4 regions of the Micromonospora sp. M42 genome follow, and region 1 is predicted to be linked to each of the others. Evidence: riboswitches for the same ligand, from Rfam matches in the RefSeq annotation. Region 1 holds a riboswitch; each other region holds the start of a gene.
What was found. A riboswitch is a leader RNA that binds a small molecule or an ion and turns the genes downstream of it on or off. The one in region 1 is predicted to bind cyclic di-AMP.
Positions count from the first base shown of each region.

Region 2: it holds a riboswitch for cyclic di-AMP, as region 1 does, so the genes downstream of both, MCBG_RS19625 (C40 family peptidase) here and MCBG_RS17355 (coiled-coil domain-containing protein) in region 1, are expected to answer to the same signal.
Region 3: it holds a riboswitch for cyclic di-AMP, as region 1 does, so the genes downstream of both, MCBG_RS09305 (C39 family peptidase) here and MCBG_RS17355 (coiled-coil domain-containing protein) in region 1, are expected to answer to the same signal.
Region 4: it holds a riboswitch for cyclic di-AMP, as region 1 does, so the genes downstream of both, MCBG_RS27465 (coiled-coil domain-containing protein) here and MCBG_RS17355 (coiled-coil domain-containing protein) in region 1, are expected to answer to the same signal.

Region 1 covers NZ_KK037233.1:3,807,091-3,811,831, reverse strand. The annotation lists gene MCBG_RS17365 (helix-turn-helix transcriptional regulator) at 1-311, opposite strand, end outside; gene MCBG_RS17360 (carbonic anhydrase) at 471-1,130, shown strand; gene MCBG_RS17355 (coiled-coil domain-containing protein) at 1,192-2,217, opposite strand; cyclic di-AMP (ydaO/yuaA leader) riboswitch at 2,221-2,352, opposite strand; gene MCBG_RS17350 (YibE/F family protein) at 2,507-3,790, opposite strand; gene MCBG_RS17345 (SHOCT domain-containing protein) at 3,955-4,164, opposite strand; gene MCBG_RS17340 (metal-sensitive transcriptional regulator) at 4,290-4,589, opposite strand; gene MCBG_RS17335 (heavy-metal-associated domain-containing protein) at 4,670-4,741, shown strand, end outside.
Region 2 covers NZ_KK037233.1:4,259,119-4,263,859, forward strand. The annotation lists gene MCBG_RS19615 (pyridoxamine 5'-phosphate oxidase family protein) at 39-584, opposite strand; gene dcd (dCTP deaminase) at 663-1,241, shown strand; gene MCBG_RS19625 (C40 family peptidase) at 1,306-2,337, opposite strand; cyclic di-AMP (ydaO/yuaA leader) riboswitch at 2,351-2,488, opposite strand; gene MCBG_RS19630 (N-acetylmuramoyl-L-alanine amidase) at 2,727-4,741, shown strand, end outside.
Region 3 covers NZ_KK037233.1:2,066,038-2,070,778, forward strand. The annotation lists partial or broken gene MCBG_RS35135 (CDP-glycerol glycerophosphotransferase family protein) at 1-912, shown strand, start outside; gene MCBG_RS09300 (alpha/beta fold hydrolase) at 921-1,667, opposite strand; gene MCBG_RS09305 (C39 family peptidase) at 1,934-2,779, opposite strand; cyclic di-AMP (ydaO/yuaA leader) riboswitch at 2,974-3,114, opposite strand; gene MCBG_RS09310 (hypothetical protein) at 3,415-4,179, opposite strand; gene MCBG_RS09315 (hypothetical protein) at 4,319-4,651, opposite strand; gene MCBG_RS09320 (acyltransferase family protein) at 4,732-4,741, opposite strand, start outside.
Region 4 covers NZ_KK037233.1:5,935,085-5,939,825, forward strand. The annotation lists gene MCBG_RS27455 (STAS domain-containing protein) at 1-190, shown strand, start outside; gene MCBG_RS27460 (SRPBCC family protein) at 292-768, shown strand; gene MCBG_RS27465 (coiled-coil domain-containing protein) at 765-1,841, opposite strand; cyclic di-AMP (ydaO/yuaA leader) riboswitch at 1,846-1,977, opposite strand; gene MCBG_RS27470 (cation diffusion facilitator family transporter) at 2,121-3,035, opposite strand; gene MCBG_RS27475 (HelD family protein) at 3,130-4,741, opposite strand, start outside.

The DNA of each region.
Region 1 (4,741 bases):
TCGGCGGCGAAGAGGGCCAGCAGGGCGCCGACCTGCTGGTCGGCCTCCGCCGGGTGCCGGAAGCGTCCCTTCGGGTTGATCGTGTACTCGTTGCGCCGCCCCACGCGGGTGCGCCGCAGGTATCCCCCGGCTTCCAGGTCGGCGACGATGGCCTGGGCCGCCCGCTCGGTGACGCCCACCTCGTCGGCCACGTCCCGCAGCCGCGCCGTGGGGTTGCGCGCGATCGCCAGCAGCACATGTCCGTGATTGGTGAGGAAGGTCCAGTTGCGGCGGCTCCCGTCCTCACCTGGTGTCGTCGCCATGGTGGCCATGCTATGGCCATCGACGCTGCCGACCCGAATCGGACGCGGGCCGGCACGGGAAAGTATGAAATGCGTATCACGAATCTTGACGTGCCCCTGACGCCGTGTGACCGTGAAGTCGCGAGGCCGTCCGGCCTGGTCGTTCCGCAGGTAGACGAGGTGAGGCAGATGACGCCGAGAAGCCCGGAGCAGGCGCTCGCCGAGCTGCGTGCCGGCAACCACCGGTTCGTCACCGGTGTGCCGCAGCATCCGAATCAGGACGCCGGGCACCGGGCGGCGGTGGCCGACGGCCAGCACCCCTTCGCGGTGATCGTCGGCTGCTCCGACTCGCGGCTCGCCGCGGAGATCATCTTCGATCGGGGTCTCGGTGACCTCTTCGTGGTGCGTACCGCCGGGCACACCGCCGGGCCCGAGGTGCTCGGCAGCGTCGAGTACGCGGTCACCGTGCTGGGCACGCCGCTCGTGGTGGTGCTCGGGCACGACTCCTGCGGCGCGGTCCAGGCCGCCCGGGAGGGGGTCCGGACCGGCGCCGCTCCGGCCGGGCACCTGGGAGCGGTGGTGGACGCGGTCTCGCCCAGCCTGCTGCGCGCCGCCCGGCAGGGCATCGACGACCTCGACGGCATCATCGACGTCCACATCGCGCAGACCGTGGAGACGCTGCTGGCCCGGTCCTCCGTGCTGGCCGAGCGGGTCGCGGCGGGCCGGTGCACGGTGGCGGGGATGTCGTACCGGCTCTCCGGCGGCGAGGTGCGGACAGTGGCGCAGGTCCCGGCGTCACTGCCCGCTCCCTCGTCGCCGGCGGACGCGGACGCGGCGCTGGCCGGCTGACCGGAGCGCCGGACGACGAAGGGGCCGCCCACGGGGGCGGCCCCTTCTTGCTGCGTCCAGGTCAGAGCATCGACATGTGGACGTGGTCGGTGTGGTTCGACGGCCCGCTGTACGACCTCCAGCCGGTGGCCGGGAACCAGATCTGCCGGTTCCAGATCACGTAGTAGATGCCCAGCCGGTCGGCGTTGCGGATGAGGAAGGCGGCCACGTCGTTGCCGTACTTGCGGGTGTCGTTGTTGTGCCAGGGTGAGAAGCCGCTGTTCTGCAGCGACCAGTCGCACGCCTTGCCCTTGGGGTGCTCCCACGGCCCGCCCGGCCGGTAACAGCCCACGAAGCGCGTGTAGCCGGCGCGCCGGACCTCCTTGTAGGCGTGCAGCGTCCGCGGCGTGATGCAGCCCGAGGTGGTCGGGTCGTTCTCGCTGCACGACTCGGCCTTCCAGCCGCCGTCGGCGGTGCGGCCGGGGCCGATCTTGGCGACCGGTGAGGTGGCGTCGACCAGGCCGCCGGTGAAGCCGAGGCCGCCGACGAGCTTGAGGGCGCGTTCGGCCTGCACCTTCTCGCGCTCCATCGCGTTCTTCTGCTTCTCCTGCTCGCGCACCTCGGCGTCGAGCGCGATCTTGGCCGTCTCGGCGCGGTTCTTGACCGCGTTGATGGCGGCCAGGCGCTGCGCGTTGAGGAGGTTCAGCTCGTCCAGGGCGTTGACGCGGCGGACGAACGAGTCGGGCGAGTTGCTCTCCAGCAGCATCGCCATCGCGCCCATCCGGCCGGTCCGGTAGGACTGGGCGGCGAGCTGGTTGACCTGCGGGCTGAGCGCCTCGAGTTCGGCCTGTGCCGCCTGTACCTCGGCGGCCAGCCGCCGCTGGCGGTCCTGCGACTTGGCCAGCTTCGCCTTCGCCTGGAGGAAGTTCCGGTTGGCGCTGTCGATCGCCTCGGTGATGAGCGGTGGTTCGCCGTCCTCCTCGTGCCCGGACGGCTTCGGGGCCGCCGCGGCGGGGGCCGCCGTCGCCGAGTTCGGCCCGGCCAGCACTGCCAGCGAGGCCAGCACGGCCACCAGGGGTGTCAGCCAGCGGCGCAGGGGTGGCGTCACAGTGTTCCCTTCCGTCGGCCGCCGACCGGGTTAGCTGACGGGTTCGGGACGGAAGTGGCCCCTACCGCTCGCGCGGATTCACCCCATGTACCTGGTTCCCCGGCTCGCCCGCAGGCGATTGGGCGGCGGCACCGCTGGCGCCGGTGCGCGCCTTCGGCGGTGACCGGCAGCGAGGTTACCCGACAGCACTCCTGCGGATCTACGTCCGGAAGCCGACCAATAGCGAGATTTCGCCGTGGCGCACCGTGACCAGCGTCGCGTTTGAAATCGATGGTCACCGTGCGGAGTGTCACCATGTCGCCTCCGTACTTTTTCCGCCGCCGAGCGCCTCCAGCGCGTCGTCGCGTCCGGTCGGCGGACGGGGCGGCGGGGGCACGGGCGACGCCGGCTCCGGACCGGGCGCGCGCCGTCCGGCGGTGGTCACGATCGCGGCCAGTGCGGTCGTCAGCGGTACGGCGGCGATCAGGCCGAGCGTGGCCACCGCGCTGCGGACGATCTCCTGGGCGAGGAACTCGCTGGTGAGGATCTGGCTCACCGGGCGGGAGTCGGCGACCAGCAGGAGCAGCAGTGGCAGCGACGCGCCCGCGTACGCCAGCACGATGGTGTTGACGGTGGACGCGATGTGGGCCCGGCCGACGCGGGTCGCCGCCCGGTAGAGCTGCCGCCGGGACAGCCCCGGGTTGGCGTGCGCGAGTTCGGTGACGGTGGCCGCCTGGGTGACGGTGACGTCGTCCAGCACGCCCAGCGAGCCGATGATGATGCCCGCCAGCAGCAGCCCGTGCAGGTCCACGTCGCCCTGGAACATGGACAGCGTGGTGGCGTCCTCGCTGCCGAAGCCGGTCAGATGGGTGGCGGACGTGGCGAGCAGGCCGAGCACGCCGGTGATCACCAGGCTGCCGAGCGTGCCGAGCACCGCCACCGACGTCTGCGCGGTGATCCCGTGCGTCAGATAGAGCACCACGAACATGATCAACGCGGCGCCCACGATCGCCACCAGCAGCGGCGGCTGGCCGCCACCGATGCCGGGCAGCACGAAGCCGAGCAGGATGGCGAAGCTGGCCGCCAAGCCGCCGAGCGCGGCGAGCCCGCGCCAGCGGCCGAACGCCACGATCGCGGCGGCGAAGAGCACAAGCAGCCAGATCAGCGGTGTGCCGCGCTGGTGCTCGGCGATGTTGTAGGACTTCATCGAAGGGTCGGCCGGGTCGATCAGCTCGACCAGGACGATCTTGTCGCCGACCTCGACCCGGGGCGCGCCCGGTCCGGCCGGGAGCGGCGTCTCGACCTGCCGTCCCGCGTCCGGGCCCTGCTCGGCGGCGACGGTCGCGGTGCCGCAGGGGCCGCCCGCGCCCTCCGGGGCCTCCGGCGTCGGCGGGCAGGGTTCGGTGACCACCCGGGTCACGGTGCCGTGGTAGCGGGGGACGTCCGCGCCGCCGACCGGCTCCCGGTCCTGCCGGGGCCAGAGCACCAGCGCGGCGATCACGGTGAGCGCGAACAGCGGCACCACCACGGCGACGAGCAGCCGCCGTACGCCCGGTGGCGTGGGCGGTGCGGGGCGGGTGTGGTCGGCACCCAAGGCGTCTCTCCCAACGGTCGCGGCGACGCCTGGTCCGCCGGACCGGTCTGGTCACCGGGCCGGCGCGGACGTGTCGACCACGTCCGGGTCGTCGCCCCGACATGGTAGGCAGCCCGGCTGGGTGCTCCCGGACACCGTGACCGGTGACGCGCGCCCCGCGCGGGTCAGGCCAGTCCGGCCCGGCGTCGCCGGTACTCGTCCTCGTCGATCTCGCCGCGGGCGTACCGCTCGTCGAGGATGCGCCGGGCCGCCGTCGGCCCGGACCGCTGCGGGCCGGTCCACCGCACGGCCAGCCAGAGGAGCCCTGCCAGCACCGCCAGCACCGCCAGGGACCAGATCCACATCCAGCCCATCATCGGGCTCTGCCACATCATCGGGCCGCCCTCCGTCCGTCACCGCGGGTCCGCCGGGGCCGGCCTGCCCGCCACTTCGACGGTACGGCCGCACGGGCGCGTCGGCGCGGGTCGATGTGCCCTGCTCGGAGGGGCGGAGGTCCCGTTCAGCCGCGCTTCATCAGGCGGCCGACGGCGGCCATCATCTCGGTCGCCATCTCGTCGGCCCGGCCCTCGGCGGCGCCCTCGTGCATGCAGTGCCGCGCGTGCCCGTCGAGCAGGCCGAGGCCGACCTTGTCCAGCGCCGCCTGGATGGCCGAGATCTGGGTCAGCACGTCGATGCAGTAACGGTCGTCCTCGACCATCTTCTCGATGCCACGGACCTGACCCTCGATCCGGCGGAGCCGGGCGAGGAGCTGGTCCTTGCTGGCGGTGTAGCCCCGGGTCGGGCTGGACGGAGCGGTCATGAGAACGAGGATAGCGTACCCCTCGGGGGTATGCTAACGTTCCGGCTGTACCCCCAGGGGGTATGAGATCGGAGGGCGACATGGAGAGCACCTACCAGGTGAGCGGTATGACCTGCGGCCACTGCGTCAACTCGGTGAGCACCGAGCTGAGC
Region 2 (4,741 bases), 450 kb from region 1:
CTCGGACGGGGCCGGCACCGCTCGTTTCGGGGTCGGGGTCAGGCGGCCGGGCGGCGGGTGTCGAAGCCGTGCCGGCCGCGCCGGCCCTCCGCGCCCACCGGCTCACGCCGGGCCGGTTCGGCCCCGAGCGGGTCGAGCCACACCCGCACCTGCGGCGGAGCGGCGCCGGGCTGGGCGACAGGGTCGCGCCGGGTCAGCATCGCCGCCTCGACTGTGAACTCGAACAGCCGCCAGTCACCATGTGGCGACGCGCGGGCGATCCGGGCCAGCCGCGTCACGGTGGCCGGGTCGGTCACCGGCCGCGCGCGCCCCGCGATGTACGCCTCGTCGTCGCTCTCCTCGGGCGGGAACGAGTGCAGCGCGTAGCGGCCGTCGCGTTCGAGGTCACGGCGCTTCGGCGAGTCGATGACGAAGCACCATAGGCCGTCGTCGGTGAACACCGGGGAGACCGGGTGCACGCGGGGGCCGCCGTCGGCGCGGACCGTGGCGAGGTAGCCGAAGCCCGGCCCGTACTGCTGCATCAGGAGGCGGATCTCGCCGGCGAGGCGGGGCTCGTCGGCGGCGAATTCGGACCAGGAAGCCATGCGGACATCCTATCGAACACGTGTACGAAGAAGTAGTGCGACACGCAGGTCACCCATACCGGTCGCTATGGTGTTCCGATGCTGCTCTCCGACCGCGACCTGATCTCCGAGATCAAGGCCGGCACGCTCGCGCTGGAGCCCTTCGAGCCCACGCTGGTGCAGCCGTCGAGCATCGACGTACGCCTGGACCGGCTCTTCCGGGTCTTCAACAACCACCTCTACACACACATCGACCCGTCGGTCCAGCAGGACGACCTCACCTCGATGGTGGAGGTGCCCGAGGGCCAGCCGTTCGTGCTGCACCCGGGCGAGTTCGTGCTCGCCTCCACGCTTGAGGTGATCTCGCTGGGCGACCAGCTCGCGGGCCGGCTCGAGGGCAAGTCGAGCCTGGGGCGGCTGGGGCTGCTGACCCACTCGACAGCCGGCTTCATCGACCCCGGCTTCTCCGGCCACGTCACGCTGGAGCTGTCGAACGTGGCGAACCTGCCGATCACGCTCTGGCCCGGCATGAAGATCGGCCAGCTCTGCATCTTCCGGCTCTCCTCGCCGGCCGAGCACCCGTACGGCTCGGCCGTCTACGGCTCGCGTTACCAGGGGCAGCGCGGCCCGACGCCGAGCCGGTCCTGGCAGAGCTGGCGCACCTGGCCGACGCGCTGACGCCGCCCGCAGTTGTTAAGAAGGGCCCCCTCCTCTACCGGAGGCGTTAAGAGGGGGCCCTTCCTTACACGCGGCCGTAGCTGTTGATGTCGCCGTCGTCGACCCGCTTCATCGTGATGGGCTTGCCGGACTGGGAGGCGTGCACCACCCAGCCGTCGCCCACGTACATCGCCACGTGGTGCAGGTCGCTGTAGTAGAAGACGAGGTCGCCGGCGCGCAGCTCGGCCCGGCTGATGCGCTTCGTCACGCCGTGCTGCTGGCGTGCGCTGTGCGGCAGCGAGACGCCGCCCTTGGCCCAGGCCGCCATGGTGAGGCCCGAGCAGTCGAAGTGGTCCGGGCCGGCGGCGCCCCAGACGTAGATCTTGCCGATCTGGGCGCAGGCGAACTTCACCGCCGCTCCGGCCGGGCCGCCGGGATAGCCGGCCGGGCAGGGCGCCGGGCGCAGCGGGCCGCCGCCGCCCTTGCCGTACACCTTGAGCCGCAGCTTCTCCAGCTTGGCGATCTCGGCGTCGATCTGCTTCTTCTTCGCCGCGAGCTGGGCCTCGGTGCGCGCCAGGCCGGCGATCATCTCGTCCAGCGGCTTCTTCTTCGCCGCCAGCTCGTCGCGCAGCGCGGCGACCGAGCGCACCTGCTCGTGCTGGCGGTGCGCGAAGCGGTCGAGCAGCTCCAGGCCGTCGACCAGGTCACCGGGTGAGCGGCTGCCGAGCAGCGCGTTGACCGTGGAGAGGTTGTCGGCCTTGTAGGCGTCGGCGGCGAGGCCGCCCACCTGGCCGAGCGCGGCGTCCACCCGGGCTTGCAGGGGTGCGATCTGCCGGCCGAGCGCGTCGGCCTGCCTGCGCCGCGCGGCGAGCTGCTCGCGTACGTCGTTGACCTGCTCGATGACCGGTTCGAGCTTGTTCCAGTCGCGGTCGATCTGGGCCTCGATCTCGGCGACCGAGGGTTCGGCGTGTGCCGCAGTGGCGCCGCCGGTCAGTACGACGGCGGTGCCGACCAGTGCGGCGAGGGCGGTGGTGAAGCGGGACCAGCGGGAACGCGGCGCGGCGCTGGACCGGTCGACCGACCGGTTCGACGACGGCCGCGGGGCATGGAGTGCCACCGGGCGTCCGTACTCCTTCTTCCGTACCGCCTACCGGGTTAGCTGACGGATTCGGGCGGGAAGGGAGCCGCCCTACCGCAGCAGCGCTGCGGATTCACCCCAGGTACCTGGTTCCCCGGCTCGCCCGGAGGCGACTCGGCGGTGTCGGACCGTCACCGACCGGGTTGGACGGTGAGACGTGCGGCCGACGATTCACCAGAGTAGGGACCACCGTTATCGATCCGCAACTTCCAGCGCCGTGACACTCCGTACGCGATCCAGCGCCACACCGCGCACGGAGGTGAAATTTTCTTTCACGACTGATTACTTACTGGAAAGGTATTGACCGTCGCGGGTGTGCGGAGTGAGGGTGGAAACGCAGTGACCCCCATCCCTGTCCAGGAGGTTCGATGCATCTCTCCGCCCCGCCGTCGGGCAGACGGATACTGCTCGCCGCCGCCGTGGCCACGGCCACCGCGCTGGCGACCACCGGCCCGGTTACCGCCGCGCCGGACACGTCCGCGCCCGCGAGCGACCGGCAACAACAATACGCCGCCGCCGCGGCCGAGTACGGCGTCCCCCAGAACGTGCTGCTCGGTGTCTCCTATCTGGAGTCCCGCTGGGACACCCACCCGGGTCAGCCCAGCACCAGCGGCGGCTACGGCCCGATGCACCTGACCGACGCCGCGCACATCCTCGCCACGCCGGGCAGCGCCCACGTCGACGAGGACGAGGACCCGCGCGGCGACGACTCCCGGCCGCTGAAGCTCGACCCGGCCACCGCCGCCGCGCCGACGCGGGAGACGCCGCTGCCGAGCGCCTCGCTCCAGACGCTCGACGCGGCCGCCGCGCTCACCGGGCTGGACGCGGGGACGCTGCGCACCGACCCGGCCGCGAACATCCGCGGCGGCGCGGCGCTGCTGTCGTCGTACCAGAAGGCTCTGGGCGGGCCGGTCGGCGCCGGCACCGACCCGGCGGCCTGGTACGCCGCGGTGGCCCGCTACTCCGGCGCGGACACCGCCGACGCGGCGGCGGCCTTCGCCGACGAGGTCTACGACCAGCTCGGCCAGGGCGCCACCCGGACCACCGACGACGGCCAGCGGGTCACGCTCGCCGCCACCGCCGCGAAGCCGGACCGCGCCCGGCTGGCCCGCCTCGGCCTGCGCACCGCGCAGCGGCCGGACGGACTGGAGTGCCCGGTCCGGCTGGCCTGCGAGTGGATTCCCGCGCCCTACGAGCAGCTCAGCGACGACCCGGGCGACTACGGCAACCACGACCTGGCTGACCGGCCGAAGCAGCAGAAGATCGAGTACATCGTCATCCACGACACCGAGGGCTACTTCGGCCCGAGCGTCGACCTGGTGAAGCGGGCCGACTACCTGGGCTGGCACTACACGCTGCGCTCGGTGGACGGCTACATCGCCCAGCACATCAAGACCAAGGACGTGGGCTGGCACGCCGGCAACTGGTACGTCAACGCCAAGTCCATCGGCCTGGAGCACGAGGGCTTCGCCGGCCAGGGCACCTGGTACACCGAGGCGATGTACCGCACCTCCGCCAAGCTGGTCCGCCACCTGGCGCTGAAGTTCGGCATCCCGATGGACCGGCAGCACATCATCGGCCACGACAACGTGCCCGGCATCACCGCCGCCAACGTGGGCGGCATGCACTGGGACCCGGGGCCCTACTGGGACTGGTCGCACTACTTCGACCTGATGAAGGCGCCGTTCCGCGGCACCGGCACGGCGAAGACCGGCCTGGTCACCATCGACCCGGACTTCGCCACCAACCGGCCCGCGTTCACCGGTTGCAACCAGCAGCCGCCGGGCGTCCCGACGCCCACCCCGCCGGCGCAGCCGTGCCCCTCGCGCGGCTCCTCGGCGGTGATCCTGCGGACCGCGCCGAGCCCGGACGCCCCGCTCGTCAACGACCTCGGGCTGCGCCCGGACGGCACGCCGGACACCATGTACATCTCCGACCACGGCGCCCGCGCCTCGGCCGGCCAGACGTACGCGCTCGCCGGCCGGCAGGGCGACTGGACCGCGATCTGGTACCTCGGCCAGAAGGCGTGGTTCCACAACCCGGCCTCCGCGCCCACCGCCAAGTGGGCCACCGGCTTCGTGGTGACCCCGCGGCCCGGCAAGGCCACCATCCCGGTGTACGGCCGCGCCTACCCGGAGCAGTCCGCCTACCCGGACACCATCCCGTACCAGGCCATCTCTCCGCTGCAGTACACGTTCGCCGCCGGCCAGCGGTACGCGGTCGGCGGGGTGCTGCCCGGCGAGTACTACCGGGCGGTCTCGTTCGACGGTTCCGCGCCGGGTGACCGGACCGTGGTACGCGGGAAGAACCAGTACGTGCAGGTCCAGTTCGGCCACCGGATCATGTTCGTGAACCTGGACGACGTGCTGATCCTGCCGTCCCC
Region 3 (4,741 bases), 1.7 Mb from region 1:
GCGCTGGTGCCCAGCCTGCGCGTCGCCTTCTACGTCAACCACGGCGCGAAGAACGCCCACCTGATCCGGTTCAACCAGCTCACCCACGTGCAGCTGCACCACGGCGACAGCGACAAGGCCCCGAGCGCCAACCCGGTCTCGGCCATCTTCGACAAGATCTTCGTGGCCGGGCAGGCCGCGATCGACAGGTACGCCCGCGCGGGCGTGGAGATCCCCGCCGACAAGTTCGTCGTGGTCGGCCGGCCCCAGGTCGAAGCCATCGAGGTACGCCGGGAGCCGGTCGCCGCGTCGGCGCACCCGACGGTCCTCTACACCCCGACCTGGACCGGGCACCACGCCGACGCCAACTACTGCTCGCTGCCGGTGGCCGAGACGCTGATCCGCCGGCTGATCGACCGCGGGGCGGCGGTGATCCTGCGCGCCCACCCGTACACCGACAAGAACCCGGCCTCGGCCCGCCAGCTCGCCCGGCTCACCGAGCTGCTCGCCGCCGACCGGGCCAAGACCGGCCGCCCGCACCTGTTCGGCGCCGCCGCGGCCCGCGAGCTGACGCTCACCGAGTGCGTCAACCGCGCCGACGCGCTGGTCTCCGACGTCTCCGGCGTCATCTCCGACTGGCTCTACTCCGGCAAGCCGTACGCGGTCACCGACACCGGCGCCGACGGCGAGCACTTCGTCGAGCGGTTCCCGCTCGCGGCGTCCGGCTACGTGCTGCGGCGCGACATGTCCAACGTGGACCAGGTGATCACCGACCTGCTCGACGCCGACCCGAAGGCCGCGCAGCGCTGGGCGGCGCGCACCCGCTACCTGGGCGACTTCCCCGCCGACGCCTACGCCGAGGCGTTCCTCGCCGCCGCCCGCCGCGAGCTGCAGGCCGACTGGGCGGTCCCGGCGCAGCGCGCCGTCGTGTAGGCCCCGCTCTACAGGTACGCGTCGAGCAGGGCGAGCACGGCGGCCGGGTCCTCGACGTGCGCGTTGTGGCCCAGGCCGGGCAGGGTGGCCACCGGCACGCCCAGCTCCTTGAGCTGCGCGTCGCTCACCATCGGGTCCTGCTCGCCGCGGGCCAGCAGCACCGGCACGCCGGTCGCGGCCAGCAGGGCGGGCAGCCGAGGCTCGCCGACCGCGAACGCGGCCGGGTCCATCGCCAGCCGCCAGCGGCCGTCGACCCGCCGCAGCCCCGCCTCCACCACCGGGTGGTCCGGGGCGAACAGCCCGGCCAGCCCCGAGACGCGCAGGTAGCGGCGGGCCACCTCGTCCCGGGTGGCGAACCAGGTGACCGGCCGGGCGGCCAGTTCGCTCGCCTTCGCCAGCTCGGCCGGGGACCAGACCGCCTTGATGCCGAGCCCCACCACCGCGTCGACCGGAAGAGCCCGCTGCCGGGCCGCGAGCGCCAGCGCCACCACCCCGCCGAGCGAGTGTCCGAGCAGCACCAGCCGGTCGTGCGGGCCCAGCCGGAGCGGACCGAGCCCGTCCGCGACGCGCTGGGCCAGGGCGTCGAACGAGTAGCCGTCGAGCGGCGGCGACCAGCCGTGGCCGGCCAGGTCGGGGGCGAGCCAGCGCCCGGGCCAGCGGCGCTCCAGCAGCGGCGCCCAGGGCAGCCACACTTCGCCGGTGGCGCCCATGCCGTGCAGGAGAATCAGGTGCCGGTTCCCCGTCGCATCGCCCATTGGCGCAGTCTGCCACCGCCCGCCCCGGACACGCGAGACCAAACCCGACCGACCCGCCCCCACGCCCCACGCCGCCCGCCCTCGCCCTCGCCCTCGCCCTCGCCGCCGATCTTGGAGTTGTGGTGCCTTCCATAGCGGGCGAGCCGGGCATACCAGGCGCCACAAGTCCAAGATCGACGCGCCGAGAGGGCGGCGGGCCAGGGCGGGTGGGGACGGGGAAGGCCGGCGCCCCGGGAGGGGTGCCGGCCTTCCGGGGGTGCGGAGGGTCAGGCGGAGTAGCCGCGGCTGGCGATCCAGTGCGCCAGGTCGATCGTGGTGAGCCAGTACGACGGCAGCGACGGGTCGGCCGAGTCGGCGATCCGGACGGTCCGGCCGTCGTCCTTGTAGCCGATCACCGCGACGTAGTGGCCGCCGGGGAACGAGTGCCAGCCGCCGTTGGTGTCGGTGGCGGTGCCGGCGACGTTCGCGACGACCCCTCGGCCGTTGCTGATCGCCTCGACCACGTCGGCCTGGAGCCGGTCCATCTGGGCCGGGCTGGCCGAGCCGGGAATCATCCGGGTCCGGTACGGGTTGCCCTTGACCTGCTGGTTGAGCACGCGCGTGGTGTCCTCGGCCGAGTTGGTGCCCATCTCGGTGGTGCCGAGCGGGCCGGCGAGTGCGTCCTGGCTGCGCTCGATGCCGGTGGCGCTGAGCGCGTTGCGCACGGCGGCCGGGCCGCAGTAGTAGTAGTTGATCTGCGCCTGGTAGTCGTAGTCCAGCGTCTTGCTCGACGGCGGCTTCGGCGCGGCCTTGGTGACGTCCGGGTCCGCCGCGGCCTTCTTCGCCGACGGGGAGGCGCTGGGCGACTTGCTGGGCTCGGCGCTCGGCGACACCGGCGGGACGCCGATACGCGCCTCGCTGCGGCTGGCGGGCTCGCCGAGCCGTGCGCCGAGTTCGGCGACCGAGGCGGTGTTCTCCTGCTGGACCGGGGCGTCCTCACCGGCGGCGAGGGCGGTGCCGGCGCCGGCGGCCAGCACGAGCGCCGCGGCCGATCCGGCGATGATCTGGTACGGGCGTTCGGTGGCGATCCGCCGCAGCTGACGCTTCAGGTGGTGCTTCACGAAATCCTCCACGGGGGGCGTGATCGGCACACGCCGGCCCGGCACGTGGAGGGGTTCACACGTGCTGGCAGGCCGGATTGGCCGGGGGAACGGGTACGCCCGCGATGCCGGGCGCCCAGGGGCGGTTTGCCGGTCGCGTCAGGCGAGCGCGGGTACCGCGGAGCCGTGGAGGCGGGGGGACGATCGAGGGGTGGGCACGAGGATGGGACTCCTTCCGTGGCCGCCGACCGGGTTAGCTGACGGATTCGGGCGGGAAGTACGCCCTACCGCGGCAGTGGCCGCGGATTCACCCCGATGGTGCTCATGGTTCCCCGGTTCGTGATGACACGATTAGGCGGGTCGGCGCGGCGTCGCCTTCTGCGATCGGTTACCGCACCGGACGCGCCGACACTACCGGCGGGTACTGCCCCTGCCAAGCGCTCCCACCTGCGTAAACATGATCCCCGGTAACGGATTTCGGAACAGCCGGTTACTCACTTCACTCAATGGGACAAGCGGTGGTGACGGCGCCCGGGAGGCGAAAAGGGGACAGACGGCGAGCGCCTGACCGGCAATGGCGCGGCTCATTGGCCTGTTCTGCGCTCCACGCCCGTTTCGGCGCCGGGGGTGAGCCGGCTCACCACATTCCGGGTAACAATTCGGTCGCCTCAGCCGACCCGGGCCGGACGCCAGCGGGCGTTGCGGACGGACGCGCCGACCGGCAGGGGGATCGTCGCCACGCCGCGGGACACCGGGGCGGGCCGCACCGCCAGGGTGGCCGCGTACGCCTCGGCGGCGAGCGTACGGGCGGCCTCGGCGGCCAGTTCGGCGTCCCGCCACGCCTGCCGCTCCCGCTCGGCGGCGCTCTCCCAGCCGGTCCGGCGCCGGTCCCGTACGGCCCGGGCCAGCACGATCTCCTGCTCGGCCGGGTGCCGGCGCGGGTCCCACCCGTTGCGGCGCGCCAGCACGTCGGCGAGTTGCCGGGCGGACAGGTCGCCGCGCCAGTGCGCCGTCATGGCGGCGTGGTGCAGCCAGCGCTCCCGGGCCGCGTACTCCGCCGGGGTGCGCGGGGTGCGCGGGGCGGCCAGCGCGGCGGCCCCGGCCAGGCGGCGGGCGGCGCTGTCCGCCTCGTCGTACGCGGTCCAGGCGCGTTCCGCCTCGTCCTGCGCGGCCAGCCACCGTTCCCGGCGGCGACGGGCCGTCTGGGCGGCCCCGGCGGCGGCCACCGCCACCTCCTCGGCGTACCGGACGAGGTCGTCGCGGCGCGCGGCGTCCTGGTCCACCGGATCGGCGGCAGCCTCGGCGACGCCGTCGCGCTCGGGCCGGGCCACCAGCGCGGCGAGCAGGCCGAACGCGAGCAGCATCAGGAAGGACCAGATGGCGGCGGCCTCGGGGACCGCGGTGAGGAAGTGGTAGAGAGCGGTCTGCGACATGGTCGGCACCTCACGGGAAGAACCTGGCGGGAGAATCCGCACGGCCGGTCGGGGCGCGGCGCGGGGGCGCCGGGCCGTCGAAGGGCGGGTGCGGGATGACGTTCGGTGGGTGCGGTGACGGGCGCGGCCCGTGGGCGGATCAGCGGGCGGGCGGGGCCCGCAGGCCGACCGGCGCGGTGATCCGGCCGGCCGGGACCGGCTGCGGGTCGTTCGGGAGCGTGTCGGTGGCCCGTGCGGCGGGCGCGGGTGCGCCGTCGGGACGGGCCTGCCGCTCGGCGGCGCGGTCGGATTCCGGTCGCGGGGCGGCCGGCGTGCTCACGTACGCCGGGCCGGCTGGCGCGGCCGGGGCGGCGACGGCCGGCAGCGTGGCCGCGCCGAACGAACAGGCGACGACCACGGCGAGACTGGCGAGCATCCGGGCGGTCCAGCGCGCCACCCACCACACGGGGCAGGTGAGCGCGATCGGAAGCACGGGTACAAATTACCGCCGAACCCCCACTGGCGCACCGCCGCACGGCGTGTCGCGGACCGACCGGCCGGCGTGTGCGCGTGTCAGTCCGGG
Region 4 (4,741 bases), 2.1 Mb from region 1:
CGACTCGGTCGGCATCAGCGCCATGGTGGCCGGCTTCCAGACCTGCGAGGTCAGCGGCGTCAAGCTCGTGGTCACCGAGCCGAGCCGGTTCGTGCACCGGCAGCTCTGGGTGACCGGCCTGCTCGGCCTCTTCGGCGCTCCCGAGCCGTGGTTCGCCGACGACACCCCCGAGGTGCTGCCCGGCGCCTGAGCGCCGTTCGCACCCCCTGCGGCCAGGGGACCTTCTACCCGTTGCCAGCCCGGCGTCGGTACGGGACGATCGTCGCGACGTACGACGGCGAGGGGGCCCGCTTGCAGAGCAGCGACAGCTTCAGCTACACCGTGCAGGCCCGGTGCAGCCGGGCCGACGCGGTGGCACTGCTGGGTGACCTGAGTCGCCAGGGCGAGCTGCATCCGCTGATCGTCCGGGTCCGGCAGCTGCCGGCCCGGCCGGGCGCGCTGGCCAGCTACGCGATCACCGACCGGCTGCAACTGGGCCCGCTGCACTTCCCGGTCACGTACCAGGCGGACGTGCTGGTCGCGAGCGAGGACGAGGTGGTCACTGTCGCCCGGCAGCAGCCGGCGACGACGGTGCGCAACCACACCCGGCTACGCGACGAGCCCGACGGCACCGTGCGCATCGACGTGGAGATCACGCTCACCGCGCCGGCGCCGCTGTTCGGGTACGCGTTCCGCCAGGCCCGGGCGGCTCACCTGAGCCTGGCGGCCCGTCTCGGCGCGACGCTGGAGGGCCGGCCCGATCCGGCCGGCCCCCCGGGAGCGCGCTAGTACACCGACAGGTGCACGTGGTTGGTGTGGTCGCTGGACGGGTCTCCGTTGCCGCCGCTGTACGACTTCCACCCGCTGCTGGGCAGCCAGATCTGCTTGAACCAGATCACGTAGAGCACGGCGAGCGGGTCGGCGTTGCGCACGAAGTACGCGGCCAGGTTGTTGCCGTACGTCCGGTCACCGCCGCTGGCCACGCCGCCGAAGCCGTTCTTCTGGGCGGCGAAGTCGCAGGCCCGCCCCTTCGGGTGCTCGCCCGAGCCGCTGGGCCGGTGGCACGAGACGTACCTGGTGAAACCGGCCGCCTTGGCCTGCTGCAGCGCGTGCAGCGTCCGCGGGGTGATGCAGCCGTTGGCCGGGGTCGGGTCGTTGACGCTGCACGACTCCGACGGCCACGAGCCGTCCGAGTTGCGTGGCGCAGGCTTCGCGTTCTTGCTTGAGGTGCCCTGGACGCTGCCGCCGCCGCTGCTGTTGTTGCGTGCGGAACGTTCGTTGGCCACTTCGAGCGCGCGCTCGGCCTGCTCCTTGCGCTTGCCCATCACCTCGACCTGCTTGCGTTGCTCGCGGATCTCGGTGTCGAGCGCGGCCCGGGTGCGGGTGGCCTCGTCCCGGGTGGTGATCAGCTCGCGCACCGTGCGGTCCTCGTGCGCGGCGACCTGTTCCAGCGTGGCGGCCCGGTCCATGAAGCCCGCCGGGCTGCTGCTGTCGAGCAGCGCCGCGGCGGTGCCGAGGCGGCCCGCGCGGTACGCCACCCCGGCGATCTCACCGACCTTGGCGTCACGTACGGCCAGCTCGGCGCCGACCTTCGCGAGCTGGTCGTTGAGCTGCTTCTGGCGGTTCACCGACCGGTTCAGCGCGGCCTTCGCCTCCAGCCAGCCCTTGCTGGCCGCGTCGAGTTGGGCGCGCAGCTCGGGCGTGCCGCCCTCGTCGTCGCCGGGCGCGGCGGCGAGCAGGGCGGTCCGGGGCGCCGCCGAGGCGGGGGAGGCCGGAACGGTCGCGACGCCGACAGTCAGCGTCGCGACGAGCAGGGCCGCCAACCGGGCGGCCGTCCGTCGTACAGGTGCCACTGGGGGCATTCACATGTCCTTCCGTCAACCGCCGACCGGGTTAGCTGACGGGTTCGGGACGGAAGATCCCTACCGCTGACGCGGATGCACCCCACGTACGTGGTTCCCCGGCTCGCCCCTTCGGGCGATTAGGCGACGGCCACCCCACCTGCGCCGGTGACGCCGGTGGCTGCGGCCGCGACCGAGCCTACCGGCGCGGCCCGGGCGTGGCTCCGTTGCGCAGTGCCGCATGGTGGGGCAAAACCGACATAAGTGTACAGCAGTCACGGTGATTTAAGTCTGCCCTAATCACCACTCGGTCTTTCCGCACACTCCGGCTGACGCTCCGGGTTCGACCTGCAACGTGGCGTGATCGATGGAGAAGTCCTCGTGCAGCGCCGTCCGCGCGGCGGCCAGCACCCCGGCCGGGTCCACACCCGGGTCGGTGGTCAGGTGCGCCGAGGCCACCTCCATGCCCGAGGTGAGCGTCCAGACGTGCAGGTCGTGCACCTCGGCCACGCCGGGGACCGCGGCCAGCCGGTCGTGCACGGCGGTCACCTGGAGGTGCTCCGGCGCCGCCTGCACCAGGATGCGCACCGCGGCCCGGCCGAGCCGCCAGGTGCGCGGCAGGATGAACAGGCCGATCCCGACGGCGACCAGTGGGTCCGCCCACCACCAGTCGGTCACCGCGATGACCAGCGCCGCGGCGATCACGCCGAGCGAGCCGAGCAGGTCGCCGAGCACCTCCAGGTACGCGCCGCGCAGGTTGATGCTCTCCTTCGCCCCGGCGCGCAGCAGCGCGAAGGCGACGATGTTGGCGAGCAGGCCGAGCACCGCCACCACGAGCATCGGGCCGGCCAGCACCTCCGGCGGCTCGCCGAAGCGGCGTACCGCCTCGATCAGGACGTAGACCGCGACGGCGCCGAGCAGCACGGCGTTGGCGAGGGCGGCGAGCACCTCCAGCCGGTAGAGGCCGAACGTGCGCTGCGGGTCGGTGCCGGCGCGCCGGGTGGCGGTGATCGCCGCGAGGGCCATGCCGATGCCGAGCACGTCGGTGAACATGTGCCCGGCGTCGGAGAGCAGTGCGAGCGAGCCGGTGGTGAAGGCGGCCACCGCCTCGACCACCATCAGGACGGCGAGCAGCGCGAACGCGGCCCAGAGCCGGCCTGCGTGGCGGTGTGCCGCGTTGGCCACCGCGCTGCTGTGGTCATGACCTGCGCCCACGCCAACACCCTCCCTGCCGCGTACCGGCCGGGCCCAATGTATGCTCACATCGCTATGTATGCAAGTGAACTGTGGGTGGCGCGGGCGTGGCCCCTCACCCCACCGGGTCGAGCGTGGTGAGGCGCTGGGTCGCCCGGGACAGCGCCACGTAGAGCGTGCGCACGCCCGAGCCCGGATCGGCCCGGATCTCGCTCGGCGCCACCAGCACCACGCCGTCGTACTCCATGCCCTTGGCCTGGAGGCTGGTCACCACCTGGAGCCGGCCCGCGCCGAGCGCGCCCAGCCAGCCGGCCACCTCGTCCCGGCGCGGCACCGGCGTGATCACGCCGACGGTGCCCTCCACCTGGCCGAGCAGCGCCTCGGCCGCCTCGACGGTGGCCGCCGGCAGCTCGGCGGCGGGCACCGTGCGCTCGACCGGCGGAACGCCTGTGGACCGGACCGCGTCGGGCAGCGGCAGATCCGGGTAGAGCCGGCGGATCTCCGCCGCCGCCACCGCGAAGATCTCCGCCGAGTTGCGGTAGTTGGTGGTCAGCTCGTAGCGGTGCCGCTTGCGCCGGCCCAGCGCCTGGTCCCGGGCCCGGTCCAGCTCCTGCGGGTCGCCGGTCCAGGCCGTCTGCGCCGGGTCACCGACAACGGTCCAGGACGCCAGCCGCCCGCGCCGGCCGATCATCCGCCACTGCATCGGCGAGACGTCCTGCGACTCGTCCACCACCACGTGCGCGTAGTCGCGGTAGTCGGCCGGACGCTCCCGCGCCGCCGCGCGGGCGGCGCGCTGCCGATCGGCGTACGTGCTCAGCTCGCGCACGCCACCGGCGAGCTGGTACGGGTCGCGCTTGGGCCGGGCCCGCTGCACCGGCTTGCCCAGCAGCGCGTCCAGCTCGTCCAGCAGCGCGATGTCGGCCACCGTCAGCCCGTCGGTCGTGAGCGTGCGGTACGCCTGCCCGAGCAACCGGATCTCGGCCGAGGAGAGGATCCCCCCGGCGTAGCGGCGCAGCCGGTCCGGGCGGGCCAGCCAGTCCAGCACGTGCCGGGGGTGCAGCCGGGGCCACCACGCCTTGAGGAACTCGCGGAACTCCGGCCGCTCGATGATCTCGTCCTCGAACGCGGGCTGCTCCGGCAGCCGTCCCACCCGCAGCGTGCGGGCCTGCGCGTAGAGCGCGGCGAGCACCGCGTCGAACGCCGCCCGGCGTACCTCGTTGCGGCGCGCGCCCCGGGCCAGCGTCCGGTCCCGGATCGCGTCCAGCGCGGGGCGCTCCAGGCGCAGCAGCTCACCCCGGTACAGCAGGCGCAGTTCGGCGGGGGAGTCCGGCACCGCGTCGCGGACCGCGCGTTCCAGCACCCGGCGCATCCGCAGCGAGCCCTTCACCGCCGCCACGTCCGGCGGGTCGGTCCGCGACGCGGACAGGCCGGGGAAGAGCGAGCCGAGCGAGTGCAGCGTGGCGGTCTCCTCGCCCAGTGAGGGCAGCACCGAGGCGATGTACTCGACGAACACGCCGGACGGGCCGACCACCAGGATGCCGCCGCCGGCGTACCGGGCCCGGTCGGAGTAGAGCAGGTACGCGGCCCGGTGCAGCGCCACCGCCGTCTTGCCGGTCCCCGGGCCGCCGGAGACGATCGTGACGCCGTTGCCGGGGGAGCGGATCGCCTCGTCCTGCTCGCGCTGGATGGTGGCGACGATGTCGCGCATGCCCCGGCCGGTGGCCCGG